DNA from 2 places in the Bradyrhizobium sp. USDA3010 genome. Region 2 is predicted to be linked to the other one. Evidence: riboswitches for the same ligand, from Rfam matches in the RefSeq annotation. Region 2 holds a riboswitch; the other holds the start of a gene.
What was found. A riboswitch is a leader RNA that binds a small molecule or an ion and turns the genes downstream of it on or off. The one in region 2 is predicted to bind S-adenosylmethionine.
Positions count from the first base shown of each region.

Region 1: it holds a riboswitch for S-adenosylmethionine, as region 2 does, so the genes downstream of both, metX (homoserine O-acetyltransferase MetX) here and AC066Y_RS13105 (O-succinylhomoserine sulfhydrylase) in region 2, are expected to answer to the same signal.

Region 1 is NZ_JBWJZD010000001.1:200,738-207,741, forward strand. Features, by position in the region: gene AC066Y_RS00850 (alpha/beta fold hydrolase) at 1-735, shown strand, start outside; gene metW (methionine biosynthesis protein MetW) at 866-1,531, opposite strand; gene metX (homoserine O-acetyltransferase MetX) at 1,528-2,733, opposite strand; SAM riboswitch at 2,817-2,896, opposite strand; gene AC066Y_RS00865 (chorismate mutase) at 3,083-3,946, shown strand; gene hisC (histidinol-phosphate transaminase) at 3,989-5,086, shown strand; gene AC066Y_RS00875 (prephenate/arogenate dehydrogenase family protein) at 5,095-6,027, shown strand; gene AC066Y_RS00880 (MerR family transcriptional regulator) at 6,322-7,004, opposite strand, start outside.
Region 2 is NZ_JBWJZD010000006.1:306,623-313,626, forward strand. Features, by position in the region: gene pimD (pimeloyl-CoA dehydrogenase small subunit) at 1-421, shown strand, start outside; gene AC066Y_RS13100 (SDR family NAD(P)-dependent oxidoreductase) at 559-1,332, shown strand; gene AC066Y_RS13105 (O-succinylhomoserine sulfhydrylase) at 1,471-2,694, opposite strand; SAM riboswitch at 2,771-2,850, opposite strand; gene AC066Y_RS13110 (2'-deoxycytidine 5'-triphosphate deaminase) at 2,984-4,090, shown strand; gene AC066Y_RS13115 (hypothetical protein) at 4,230-5,279, shown strand; gene AC066Y_RS13120 (MATE family efflux transporter) at 5,398-6,840, shown strand.

The DNA.
Region 1 (7,004 bases), on a different contig from region 2:
CACCGCTGCATCGCCTATTCCGCGCGCGGCTACACGCCGTCGGACGTGCCGCCGAGCGCCGACGTCTACACCTACACGCATTTCTACACCGACGCGCTCGCGGTGCTCGACCACCTCGGCATCGCGAAGGCCCACTTCATCGGGCTCTCGATGGGCTCCTATTCCTCGCTGCAGGTCGCGCTCAACGCGCCGGAGCGCGCGCTGTCGATGACACTGGCCGCTGTCGGCTCCGGCTCAAGCCTCGAGCATCTCGATGCCTTCCGCGCGCAGTGCCGCGCCAATGCCGAGCAGCTCGAGTCCATCGGCTCCGCCGAGGTCGCCAAGGTGACGCGCGAGGCGCCGAGCCGGATTCCGTTCCTGGTCAAGGACCCGCGCGGCCATGCCGATTTCTACGCCGCGCTCGCCCGCCACGACGCCAAGGGCTCAGCCAACACGATGCGCAGCTTCCAGGGCGGCAGGCCCTCGATCTACACCATGACCGACGCCATCAAGCGCGCGGCGACGCCGGCGCTGATCCTGTGCGGCGACGAGGACGACAATTGCATCGCGCCGAGCATGTTCCTGAAGCAGCATCTGCCGGCCGCCGGCCTTTCCTTCTTCCCGAAATCGGGTCACGTGCTCAATCTCGAGGAGCCGGCGCTGTTCAACGAGATGGTCGAGCGCTTCATCGCGCTGGTGGAAGCCGGCCGCTGGCCGGCGCGCGATCCGAAGTCGCTGGTGGCGGCGCCGGTGTGACCCGTCATTCCGGGGCTCGCGAAGCGAGAACCCGGCATCCATTGGGCCGCAGGCTTCGTGGACTAAATGGATTCCGGGCTCGATGCTGCGCATCGCCCCGGAATGACGAGCGTACATTGCTGCGCAGCTACTACTTCCCCTTCCCACCCCGGCTGAGCAGGAACACGCCTTGCTCGCCGAACATGTTCCACACCCACCAGGGCAGGTTGAGCGGCACCGGGCGACCGTAGAGATCGAGCGCCACCGCGCGCTCCATCTTGACGTTGATCTCCTCGCAGAGCTGCACGAAATCCTTGATGGTGCAGAAATGGATGTTCGCGGTGTCGTACCAGCTCGCCGGCAGATTCTCGGTGCGCGGCATGTGACCGCCGACCAGCAGCTGCAGCCGCATCTTCCAGAACCCGAAATTCGGGAACGAGACGATCGCGCGATGGCCGATCCGCAGCAGGTTCTCCAGCACCACTTTGGGCTGCCGCGTCGCCTGCAAGGTCTGCGACAGGATCACATAGTCGAACGCATCATCGGGATAGTTGACGAGGTCGGTGTCGGCGTCGCCCTGCACCACCGCGAGGCCCTTGGCGACGCAGCCATTGACGCCCTCGCGCGACAGCTCGATGCCGCGGCCGTCGATGCCGCGGCTCTCCAGCAATTGCAGCAGTTCGCCGTCGCCGCAGCCGACGTCGAGCACGCGCGAGCCCGGCCGCACCATGTCGGCGACCAGCAGATGATCGGTGCGATAGCCGCCGGTCCGCTCCGGCGCGACGCCCGGCAAGGGCAATGTCTGCTGCATGCTCATGACTGGCCGTCGTCCTTCAGTCCGCGCGCCTTGCCCGCGGCCTGCAGGAAGGCGCGGGAGATCTCCAGGAATTCCGGCACGTCGAGCAGGAACGCGTCATGGCCGCGATCGGTCTCGATCTCGGCGAACGACACCCGTGCGCTCGACGCGTTCAGTGCATGCACCAAGGCACGCGATTCCGAGGTCGGAAACAGCCAGTCGCTGGTGAACGACACCACGCAGAACCGCGTCTTGATGCCGGTGAACGCTTTCGCAAGTACGCCGTTGTGGTCGGCGGCGATGTCGAAATAGTCCATCGCGCGCGTGAGATACAGATAGCTGTTGGCGTCGAAGCGCTCGACAAAGGACGAGCCCTGGTAGCGCAGATAGCTCTCGACCTGGAAATCCGCATCGAACGAGAAGGTCGGCAGCTCGCGATCCTGCATCCGCCGTCCGAACTTGCGGTGCAGCGCGGCGTCCGAGAGATAGGTGATGTGCGCCGCCATCCGCGCCACCGCCAGTCCGCGATGCGGATGGGTGTCCTCGTCGACATAGCGGCCGCCGCGCCAGTCCGGATCGGCCATCACCGCCTGACGGCCGAGCTCGTGGAACGCGATGTTCTGCGCCGAGTGGCGCGTCGAGCACGCGATCGCGAGCGTCGAGAACACGCGCTCGGGATAGGCCGCGGTCCATTGCAGCACCTGCATGCCGCCCATCGAGCCGCCGACCACGCAGAACAGTGTCGCAATGCCGAGGCGATCGATCAGCATCGCCTGCGCGCGCACCATGTCGGGGATCGTAATGATCGGGAAATCGAGCCCCCATACCTTGCCGGTCGCAGGGTTCAGCGACGCCGGGCCAGTCGAGCCCATGCAGCCGCCGATCACGTTGGAGCAGATGATGAAATATTGTTCGGGATCGATCGGCTTGCCGGCGCCGACCATGGTGTCCCACCAGCCGGGCTTGCCGGTGACGGGATGGATGTTGTTGACGTGCTGATCGCCGGTCAGCGCGTGGCAGATCAGGATCGCGTTGGACCTGTCAGCATTGAGCTGGCCATAGGTCTGATAGGCGATCTGGAACGGCGCGAGATCGACGCCGCAATCGAGCTTGAGCGGCTGATCCATGCCGAACTTCGCCACCAATGACGACGGGTGATCGGCCTCATGGGCGCGATCATCGCTCTGAGTTTGCGGGCTCGGTATCGGACGCACGTTGCTCATCTAGGCGACCCTGCCCTCGCACGGGAGGGCTCGAACAGAAATCAGGCCATAAAAAACCCGGCCTGAACAAGGTTCGGCCGGGAGCTGATCTGTCCCCGGCCTGTTTAGCGAGTTGTTTAACGTGGCTGCAAGCCGGCCGGCTCAAATGACCACGGAGTGCAGCGAACCTAGTCCTCAGGCCTGCCGTCGTCAAGGCGGCCAGCGAACCTCCCCTTGCCGGGCGCCGATGGTTAACCGAATGCGCAAGGCACGCCTGCGACGTTTCTCTTTGCTTTCGCTGGCCGTCTTTCCTAATCAGGGACCCTGTCCGGCACGGCATCGGGCCGCCCGGACGACAAGGTTTGAGAGCATGTCCAACCCACCCCCGTCGCCGCCCTCGCTGCAGGAGCTGCGCAAGGAAATCGATGCGATCGACGAGCAGGTTCACCGCCTGCTGATGGCGCGCGGCGACATCATCGACCGCCTGATCCAGGTCAAGAAGACCCAGGAGGTCGGCTCGGCGTTCCGCCCGGCGCGCGAGGCCAGCATGATGCGCGAGCTGGTGAGGCGCCATCGCGGCATCCTGCCGCTCGACACCATCGAGAGCATCTGGCGCGTCATCATCTCGACCTTCACCTATGTGCAGGCGCCGTTCGCCGTGCATGCCGATGTTTCCGTGGGCGAGTCCGCCATGCGCGACTCGGCGCGGTTTCACTTCGGCTTCGTGGTGCCTTACGTGTCGCATTTCAGCGCCCAGGCCGCGGTCGAGGCGGCGGCGAAGTCGAAGGGCGACCTCGCGCTGGTCTCCGCGATCGCGAGCCGCACGCCGTGGTGGAATGCGCTCGAAGCCGATGGCGCGCCGAAGATCATCGCACGGCTGCCGTTCCTCGAACGCGCCGACCATCCCGCCGCGCTGCCGGTGTTCGTGATCTCGCGGGTCGCCGACGACGCCATGGTGACCGAGGTGCAGACCTGGAGCGTGCGCGTCTCCGGCTGGAACGCCGATGTCGCCCGCGCGCTGGCCCCGCTCGCCGAGATCGTCGCGGTCCCCGACACCGCGTTCGACGGCGCGGCGCTCTTGGTCTCGGTCACCGGGCAAGACCTGACCAACAAGGGTTTCGAGAAGATCAAGCTCGCCTTGATCGAGGCCGGCGCCTCGGTGCGCTCTTCGGCCCTCGTCGGCAGCCACGCAACGCGCTATACGGTGCCCTCTAACGGATCGGCCAAGAGCTAGAATAAGAGCCAGGCTAAGCCCATCCGCCCATCGGAGTTGATGATGTCCCGCCCCGTGCCGAATCCCGGCATCCTCGATATTGCGCCCTACACGCCCGGCAAGAGCCCGGTGCCGGAACCGGGCCGCAAGGTGTTCAAGCTGTCCGCCAACGAGACGCCGTTCGGTCCGTCGCCGAAGGCGATCGCGGCCTACAAGGCCGCGGCTGACCATCTCGAGGACTATCCGGAAGGCACCTCGCGGGTGCTGCGCGAGGCGATCGGCCGCGCCTATGGGCTCGACCCCGACCGCATCATCTGCGGCGCCGGCTCCGATGAGATCCTCAATCTCCTGGCGCACACCTATCTCGCGCCGGGCGACGAGGCGATCTCGACCACCCATGGCTTCCTGGTCTACCCGATCGCCACCATGGCGAACGGCGCCAAGAACGTCATCGCGGCCGAGACCGACTTCACCGCTGACGTCGACGCCATCCTCAAGGTGGTGACGCCGCGCACGAAACTGGTCTGGCTCGCCAACCCGAACAATCCGACCGGCACCTATATCCCGTTCGACGAGGTCAAGCGGCTGCGCGCCGAACTCCCGTCGCATGTGCTGCTGGTGCTCGACGCCGCCTATGCCGACTACGTCTCGCGCAACGACTACGAGCTCGGCATCGAGCTGGTCGCGACCACGGACAACACGGTGGTGACGCACACCTTCTCGAAGATCCACGGCCTTGCCGCGCTGCGGGTCGGCTGGATGTTCGGGCCGGCGCATATCGTCGATGCCTGCAACCGCATCCGCGGTCCGTTCAACGTCACGACGCCGGCGATGCTGGCGGCGGTGGCGGCGATCGAGGACTCTGCCCATGTGCAGATGTCGCGGACGCACACCGAACAGTGGCGCAACTGGCTGACCGAGGAGATCCGCAAGCTCGGGCTCAAGGTGACGCCGAGCGTCGCCAACTTCGTGCTGATCCACTTCCCGGTCGACAAGGGCAAGACCGCGGCGGAAGCCGACGCCTATCTCACGCGGCGCGGCCTCGTGCTGCGCGCGCTCAACAATTACAAGCTGCCGCATGCGCTGCGCATGACCATTGGCACCGAGGAAGCCAACCGCCTCGTGGTCGAGGGCCTGCGCGACTTCCTGGCCGGAAAGTGAAAACCGACGTGACCACGGCTCCGCTCTTCAATCGCATCGCGCTGATCGGCTTCGGCCTGATCGGCGGCTCGATCGCGCGCGGCGCGCGCGCGCAAGGCCTGGTCGGCGAGATCGTGACCACCGCGCGCTCGGAGAAGACGCGCGCGCGCGTCGCCGAGCTCGGCATCGTCGATCGCGTCGTCGAGACCAATATCGAGGCGGTGAAGGATGCCGATCTCGTCATCCTCTGTATTCCCGTCGGCGCCTGCGGCCCGGTCGCGGCCGAGATCGCGGCCCACCTCAAGCCCGGCGCGATCATCTCCGACGTCGGCTCGGTGAAGGGCGCCGTCGTCAAGGACATGGCGCCGCATCTGCCCGACGGCGTGCACTTCGTGCCGGCGCATCCGGTGGCCGGCACCGAGCATTCGGGACCGGATTCCGGCTTCGCCGAGCTCTTCATCAACCGCTGGTGCATCCTGACGCCGCCCGAAGGCACCGATCCTGCGGCGACCGACCGGCTGCGCGCGTTCTGGGCCGCGCTCGGCGCCAAGGTCGAGATCATGACGCCGGATCATCATGACCTCGTGCTCGCGATCACCAGCCATCTGCCGCATCTGATCGCCTACACCATCGTCGGCACCGCCGACGAGCTGGCGCAGGTGACGGAATCCGAGGTCATCAAATTCTCCGCCGGCGGCTTCCGCGACTTCACCAGGATCGCGGCGTCCGACCCGACGATGTGGCGCGACGTGTTCCTCGCCAACAAGGACGCCGTGCTCGAAATGCTCGGCACATTCACCGAGGATCTGTCGAAGCTCACCCGCGCGATCCGGCGCGGCGACGGCGAAGCGCTGTTCGACCACTTCACCCGCACCCGCGCCATCCGCCGCGGCATCGTCGAGATCGGCCAGGATTCGGCTGCGCCCGATTTCGGCCGGCCGCATGCGAATTTGAAGAAGTAGCCGGGGCTCGGTCCACACACTCTCCGTCGTCCCTGCGAAAGCAGGGCCATACTCCGCGGCGGATATTGCGGAAGGGACTCGTCAACCCAGTATCGCTATGACAAACTGGCATTCGTGGTTATGGGTCCCTGCTTTCGCAGGGACGACACTGGGTGTGTCGCGCTGTTTGCGGTCATAACTTCGTATTCTCGCGACACGATTTGCCCGAGCTTTGCCCTTCGTTTCGCGGCCCTGAGATCAGAGGGCGCAGGGAAAGCCGGGTGCCGATAGGCAGCGCCGCTTCATCGCGTCTGGTCAAGGTAGCGACCGAAGCAACACGCCATCGATCTTTCCGTCGGATGCCAAAATGATCCGCCATTCCATGTCGACATTGGCGAAGTTGACGTCATAGACATCCCAACCGTCTCGCCCGACGCCCTTGAAGCGAATCGTTTGCATGCTCCCGGCCAGATCCAGCGCGGCGATGATCGCCGGAGCCTGCTCGCGGGCCACTGCCGCCATGAGGTCGCTCATGCCGGCGTAGTCGACGGCACCTTGCTGGTGCTGGACGATCAGGCGGCGGATCGCCTCCTCGGTTCCCGGCGACGGCGTCTTGTTATCTATCTTCTTTGCCAACGCGGCCGCCGCATCTTGGGCCTGCCGGTCGTCGATCCGGGTCGCATTATGCTTCAACCCGCCTTGATGAAGCGTGAGGGCGTTCGCGATTCCATCCGGCTCGACGGCGAAGGTAATCTGCGCCGCCGTGGTCTTGAGAAAAAACGTGTGCTCGCTTTCGGGATATATTTCCGAGGCGAACTGTCCGAGCGGCTTCGCGAACAGATGACCGCCATCGCGCGTGATCGTCACCACCTGCCCGCCGGTCTGAAACCGAAAATGACCGACGTAGCGCTCCATCACGCCGGGATCGATCTGAATCGCAGCGCGGGGCCGGGCCTGTTCGTAGCGCCGTTGCGCGACGGCATCGAACGATGCTTCGG
Region 2 (7,004 bases):
TGCGCTGTGCGCGGAAGCCGTCGGCGCGATGGACGAGTCGCTCAAGGAGACCGTCGAGTACATCAAGACCCGCAAGCAGTTCGGTGTTGCGATCGGCTCGTTCCAGAGCCTGCAGCACCGCGCCGCCGACATGTTCGTGGCGCTGGAGCAGGCCCGCAGCATGTCGATGTTCGCGACCATGGCGTCGGACTTCAGCGATGCCAAGGAACGTTCGTCCGCGGTCGCGGCCGCCAAGGTGCAGGTCGGCAAGTCCTTGAAGTTCGTCGGCCAACAGTCGATCCAGCTTCATGGCGGCATCGGCATGACCATGGAAGCCAAGATCGGCCACTACTTCAAGCGGCTCACCATGATCGAGAACACGCTCGGCGATACCGACTACCACCTCCGTCGCGTCAGCGAGGGCGGCGGGCTGTTGGCGTAAGCACACTGATGTCATTCCGGGCGCCGCAGCGCGGCGAACCCGGAATCCATTTCACAACCAATGATGCGGCCTAATGGATTCCGGGTTCGCGGCTGCGTCGCGCCCCGGAATGACGGCGCATCCGGGAGGCAACAACAATGAAGAACACCCCGTTCGATCTCACCGGCCAGGTCGCGGTCGTCACCGGCTCGAGCCGCGGCATCGGCCGCTCCTCGGCCGAACTGCTGGCCAAGCTCGGCGCCAAGGTCGTGATCTCCTCGCGCAAGGCGGATGCCTGCCAGGAGGTCGCCGACGGCATCAAGAAGGCGGGCGGTGATGCGCTCGTCATCCCATGCAATATCGCGCGCCGGGCGGAAGTCGAGGGACTGATCTCCGGCACGATCAAGCACTACGGCAAGATCGACATCCTGGTCTGCAACGCCGCGGTCAATCCCTATTACGGGCCGCTGCTCGACATCACGGACGAGGCCTTCGACAAGATCATGGGCTCCAACGTCAAGAGCAACATCTGGCTTTCCGCGCTGGCGATCCCGCAGATGGCCGAACGTGGCAAGGGCTCGGTCGTGATCATCTCCTCGATCGGCGGCCTGCGCGGCTCGACCGTGATCGGCGCCTACGGCATCTCCAAGGCGGCGGACTTTGCGCTGTGCCGCAGCCTCGCCGGCGAATGGGGACCGAAGGGCGTGCGGGTCAATTGCGTGGCGCCGGGCCTCGTGAAGACCGACTTCGCTCGCGCGCTGTGGGAGGATCCGGACAATCTGAAGCGCCGCACCGCGTCGACGCCGCTCCGCCGCATCGGCGAGCCCGACGAGATCGCGGGCGCGGTGGCCTATCTCGCCTCCGATGCCTCGACCTTCATGACCGGCCAGACCATCGTGGTCGACGGCGGCGTGACGACGGCTGCGACGTAAGGGCGGTTCCTTCGCCTCTCCCGCTTGCGGAATATGCCAGCGCGAACCAGCCACCGCAAAATCAGTATCGTCCCTGCGAAAGCAGGGACGACGGCTTGCGGGAGAGAGAGCAGCCCATTTGGGGCTTCTACGCCAGCCTCAAACCTGCTCCAGCGCGCGCTCAATATCCTCGATCAAATCGTCGGGGTGCTCGAGCCCGGCCGAGAAGCGAATAAAACCTTCGCTGATGCCGAGCTCGGCGCGGGCCTCCGGCGCCAGGCGCTGATGCGTCGTGGTCGCGGGATGCGTGACCAGGCTCTTGGCATCGCCGAGATTGTTGGAGATGCGTGAGATCTTCAGCGCATTGAGGCAGCGGAAGGCGCCGGCCTTGCCGTCCTTGACCTCGAAGCCGACCAGCGTCGAACCGGCGCCCATCTGCTTCTTCACGGTCTCGGCTTGCGGATGATCGGGGCGGCCGGGATAGACCAGCCGCGTGATCTTCGGATGCTTCGCCAGCGCCTCGGCGATCTTCGCCGCGTTCTCGGTCTGCGCGCGGACGCGGATGCCGAGCGTCTCCAGCCCCTTCAACAGCACCCAGGCGTTGAACGGCGACAGCGACGGACCGGTCTGGCGCATGAAATTATGGATGTGCTCGGCGATGAAGGCTTCCGACGACAGGATGACGCCGCCGAGGCAGCGGCCCTGGCCGTCGATATGCTTGGTCGCGGAATAGACCACGACGTCGGCGCCGAGCGACAGCGGGCTCTGCCAGATCGGCGTCGCGAACACGTTGTCGACGATCAGCCGGGCGCCGCCGCTATGCGCGATCTCCGCGATCGCGCCGATGTCGAGCACGTCGAGCGTCGGATTGGTCGGGCTCTCGAGGAAGAAGGTCTTGGTGTTCGGCCGCAATGCGCGCTGCCACTGGTCGAGATCGAGGCCGTCGACCAGCGTCGTCTCGATGCCGTAGCGCGGCAACAGGTCCTGCACCACGTAGAGGCAGGAGCCGAACAGGGCCTTCGACGCCACCAAATGATCGCCCGCTTTCAGCGGCGCAAGGATCGCGGTGGTCACTGCGGCCATGCCGGTCGCGGTCGAGCGCGCGGCTTCCGCGCCCTCGAGCTCGATCATGCGGCGCTCGAACATCGCAATGGTCGGATTGGAATAGCGCGAATAGATGAAGCCGGGATCCTGACCCTTGAAGCGCGCCTCGCATTGCTCGGCGGTGTCGTAGACGTAGCCTTGGGTGAGAAACAGCCCCTCCGACGTCTCCCCGAATTGCGAGCGGAGCGTGCCGCCATGGACGAGGCGGGTTTCGGGACGAAGGTGGGCAGTAGACTTGGCTTCAGAAGACCTGGATTCAGAAGACTTGGATTCAGACATGTGACCTCCGAAGTGGCCATTTCCTGGCGAAAATGGCCATAAAAAAACCGGCCTGGAGCAACCTCCACAAGCCGGGATCACACTGTCCCCGGCCTGTTTAGCGACTTATTTAACGTGGCTGCAAGCCGGCCGGCTCAAATCACCACGGGATAAGTGCAGCTGATATTCCCTCGCGCCCTTTCCGTCAAGACGGTCATCGGATAACCCGTAAAAGCCCATAATTTGGGGCTTGGTGGCCGCTCAGAGTATGATTTTGGGCCATCTCGAGGGATCGCCAAGGGACCGCATCGTGTCGTTCACGCTGGAAGACGAATCCAACGGAATTCTGCCCGACCGCATGATCGCGGAGATGGCGGAGGCCGGCCTCATTCTGCCCGCCTATGACTTCGTCGAGAGCCAGATCCAGCCGGCGAGCCTCGATCTTCGCCTCGGCGACATCGCCTACCGCGTCCGTGCCAGCTTCCTGCCAGGACCGGATGCCACCGTCGCCGAGCGGATCGACCAGCTGAAGCTGCACGAGATCGATCTCTCCGACGGCGCGGTGCTGGAGACCAATTGCGTCTACATCGTCCCGCTGCTGGAGAGCCTGGCGCTGCCGCCGGAGATCGTGGCGGCCGCCAACCCGAAGAGCTCGACCGGACGGCTCGACGTCTTCACGCGCGTGATCGCCGATGGCACCCGCCGCTTCGACATGATCGGCGCCGGCTATCACGGCCCGCTCTATGCCGAGATCAGCCCGAAGACGTTTCCCGTGCTGCTGCGCGAGGGCTCGCGGCTCAGCCAGGTCCGTTTCCGGATCGGCGAGGCGACCTTGACCGCCGACGAGCTCGACGCGCTGCATGCCGCCGAGCGGCTGGTCGATGCCGACAATGCCGATCTCACCCATGGCGTCGCGCTGTCGGTTGATCTGTCCGGCGAGAACTCGGGCGGCTTCGTCGGCTATCGCGCCAAGCGCCACACCGGCGTGGTCGATGTCGATCGCCGCGGCGGCTATTCGGTCGAAGAATTCTGGGAGCCGATCAAGGCGCGGCCCGACGGCAGCCTCATCCTCGATCCCGGCGAGTTCTACATCCTGGCCTCGAAGGAGGCCGTGCAGGTACCGCCGGACTACGCCGCGGAGATGGTGCCGTTCGATCCGCTGGTCGGCGAATTCCGCGTCCACTATGCCGGCTTCTTCGATCCCGGTTTCGGCTATGCCGGCGCCGGTGGCAAGGGCGCGCGCGCCGTGCTCGAAGTGCGCTCGCGCGAGGTGCCGTTCATCCTCGAGCATGGCCAGATCGTCGGCCGTCTCGTCTATGAACGCATGCTCGAGCGCCCCGACGCGCTCTACGGCCAGCGCATCGGCTCGAACTACCAGGCGCAGGGCCTGAAGCTCTCCAAGCATTTCCGCGTGTAGTTCTGTAGCCCGGATGAAGCGCTGCGAAATCCGGGATGGTGCATACGTGGATTGAGCCGTCCCAGATTGCGCTTCGCTGCATCCGGGCTACGATTGCGCATGCGAGCTCGACCTCGCCAACAAGAGCCAGGGAGCGAACATGACCGCAGGCGAAAGCGCACAAGAGGCGCAGTGGCGGAAGTGGCGCAGCGTTGCCGATCTCTATCACGCCTTCTTCACCGGGCTGATCCTCACCGTGGTCACGCGCCGCGGCACGGCCGACGCTGCCGAGTTCGTCTTCCGCGTGTTTCGCCGCCAGCAGCAGGAGCGCTTCCTGCCCGGCTTGAAGAAGCTCGGCCTCGACGGCCTGCCGCCTGCGGTCGCGGCCGCGCAATATCACTATCTCTCCAACTGGATCGGCGGCGTGCATGTCGAATACATGTACGAGACCGACCGCAAGGCCTGGATCCGCTATCCGCCGCCGCGCTGGATCTGGAAGGGCACGGCGATCTGCGGCGTGCCCGGCGAGGTCTCGCGCGCGATGCTGCGCGGCTGGCACGCCAACAACGGTGTCGCGCTCGGCGATCTCAGGCTCGGCTTCGTCTGCACCAAGCAGAGCGTCGACGGCCAGGACGGGCTCGAGGGCTACTACTGCGAATACGATCATCCGCTCGAGCTCGACCAGCGCCTGGTGTTCGCCCGCCATCTCGAGGCGCCGCTGTTCGATTCCAGAACCGCGCCGGCGCTGCCGGTCGACAGCTGGCCGAAGCCGCGATTGGAAAAGGCCTATCGCAACTACGCGATGGAATATGTGAAGACGGCCGCGCCCGTCATCGTGCAGGTGTTCGGCCCCGAGGATGCGAGCTATCTGCTGCATCTGACCGGCAGGCTCATTGGCATGCAGTATTACGACGAGGTCGCGCAGGCGCTCGGTGGCCGTCGTGGCCGTGCCGCGGAATTTGCCGCATTCCTGCGCGTGCTGTTCGAGTCGCAGGACGATGTCGCTGACATCAGCGAGTCCGAGGGCCAGTTCGAGATCCGCCAGCAGGGCTGGAAGCTGATGGCCGACGTGGCCGATTATCACCCGGCCTGCGCCAGCGTTCTGACGGGTCTGCTTGAAGGGCTGGCGGCCGGCTGCGGACGGCATATTCCGGTGCATCTGAAGCCGAATGGCGCCGCCGGCGCGCCGTTCGTCTGGTCGATCGGCTAGGTCAGAGGTTCACCCGCAATCACGCAGGCCCCCCTTGCGTCCCGCGCACGTGGAATCCCCGTTCGCCATGGTAGGGAAACACCATGGCGCGGCTCCCAGACTGCGCGCGGGAGTAGAAATGTCCGACCTCGGCCTCGCCGAAATACCTGTCGACGAACAAGAACGGCCGCTGCCGCCGCCGGTGACCAGGCCGGCGCGCAACGCGCTGCTCGACGGGCCGATTTTGCGCACGCTGTTGTGGCTGGCGTGGCCGAACGTGATCGCGCTCTCCGCCGGCACCTGCGTGGTGATCGCGGAGACCTCCTATATCGGCCGGCTCGGCGTCGAATCGCTCGCGGCGATGGCGCTGCTGTTTCCCTGCGTGATCCTGACCATGACGATGTCCGGCGGCGCGATGGGCGGCGGCGTCGCATCCGCGATCGCGCGCGCGCTCGGTGCCGGCGAGATCGAGCGTGCTTCGACGCTTGCAATGCATGCGCTGCTGATCGGATTGACGTTCGGTCTGACTTTCATGCTGGGCATGCTGATCTTCGGTCCGCGCCTGCTCGAATTGCTCGGTGGCCGCGGCAATGTGCTGGCGCAGGCGATCGCCTATTCGCAGATCTTCTTCGGTGGCGCGATCCTGCCCTGGCTGATGAACACGATGGCCGGCATCCTGCGCGGCACCGGCAACATGAAGCTGCCGTCGACCATGATCCTGTCCTCGGCGGTGTGGCAGATCATTCTCGGCGGCACGCTCGGGCTCGGCCTCGGGCCGGTGCCGCAATTCGGCATGCGCGGCGTCGCGGCGGGTTCGCTGATCGCCTATTCGATCAGCATCAGCGTGATGGGCTGGTATCTGTTCTCGGGCCGCGCCCGCGTAAAGCCGAAACTCAGGGGACTGCGCGTGCAATGGGCGATGTTCATCGACATCCTGAGGGTCGGCGCGGTCTCCTGCTTCTCGCCGCTGCAATCGGTTTTGACGATCTCGATCTTCACCCACATGCTGGCGCAGTTCGGCACCGCGGTGCTCGCCGGCTACGGCATCGGCGCGCGGCTCGAATTCATGCTGACCTCGGTCGCCTTCGCGGTCGGCATCGCCTCGGTGCCGATGATCGGCATGGCCGTCGGCGCCGAGCGCGTCGCGCGGGCGCGGCGCATCGCCTGGACCGCGGGCACGCTGTCGTTCCTCGCGGTCGGCGTGGTCGGCAGCTTCATCGCCGTCTTCCCGGACCTCTGGGTCAATCTGTTCACCAATGATCCGCATGTGCGGGCGACCAGCCATCAGTACCTTTCGACCGCCGCGCCGATGTACGCCTTCATCGGCCTCGCAATGTCGATGTATTTCTCCTCGCAAGGTGCTGCGAAGGTACTGGGTCCGGTGCTGGCGCAGACCGCGCGGCTGATCTTCATCGGCGCCGGCGGCTGGTGGCTGTCGACCCATGACGCGAGCGCGCAAAATTTCTTCGCGCTCGCCGCCGCTTCGATGGGCGTGCTCGGCGTGCTCTCCTGCCTCAGCGTCATCCTGACGCGCTGGGGCCGATCCGCACCGGTCGCCGAAGCGCAACCGGTGCTGTCGTAGGTCTCTGCTCTGTTATCCCCAGCTCTCACACCGTCATCCTGAGGAGCGGCCTCTTGGCCGCGTCTCGAAGGATGCACGGCCCCGGTTCCTCAACATGCTCGTGGACAAAGCCGGGCCGTCGACCCTTCGAGACGGCCGCTTTGCGGCCTCCTCAGGGTGACGGT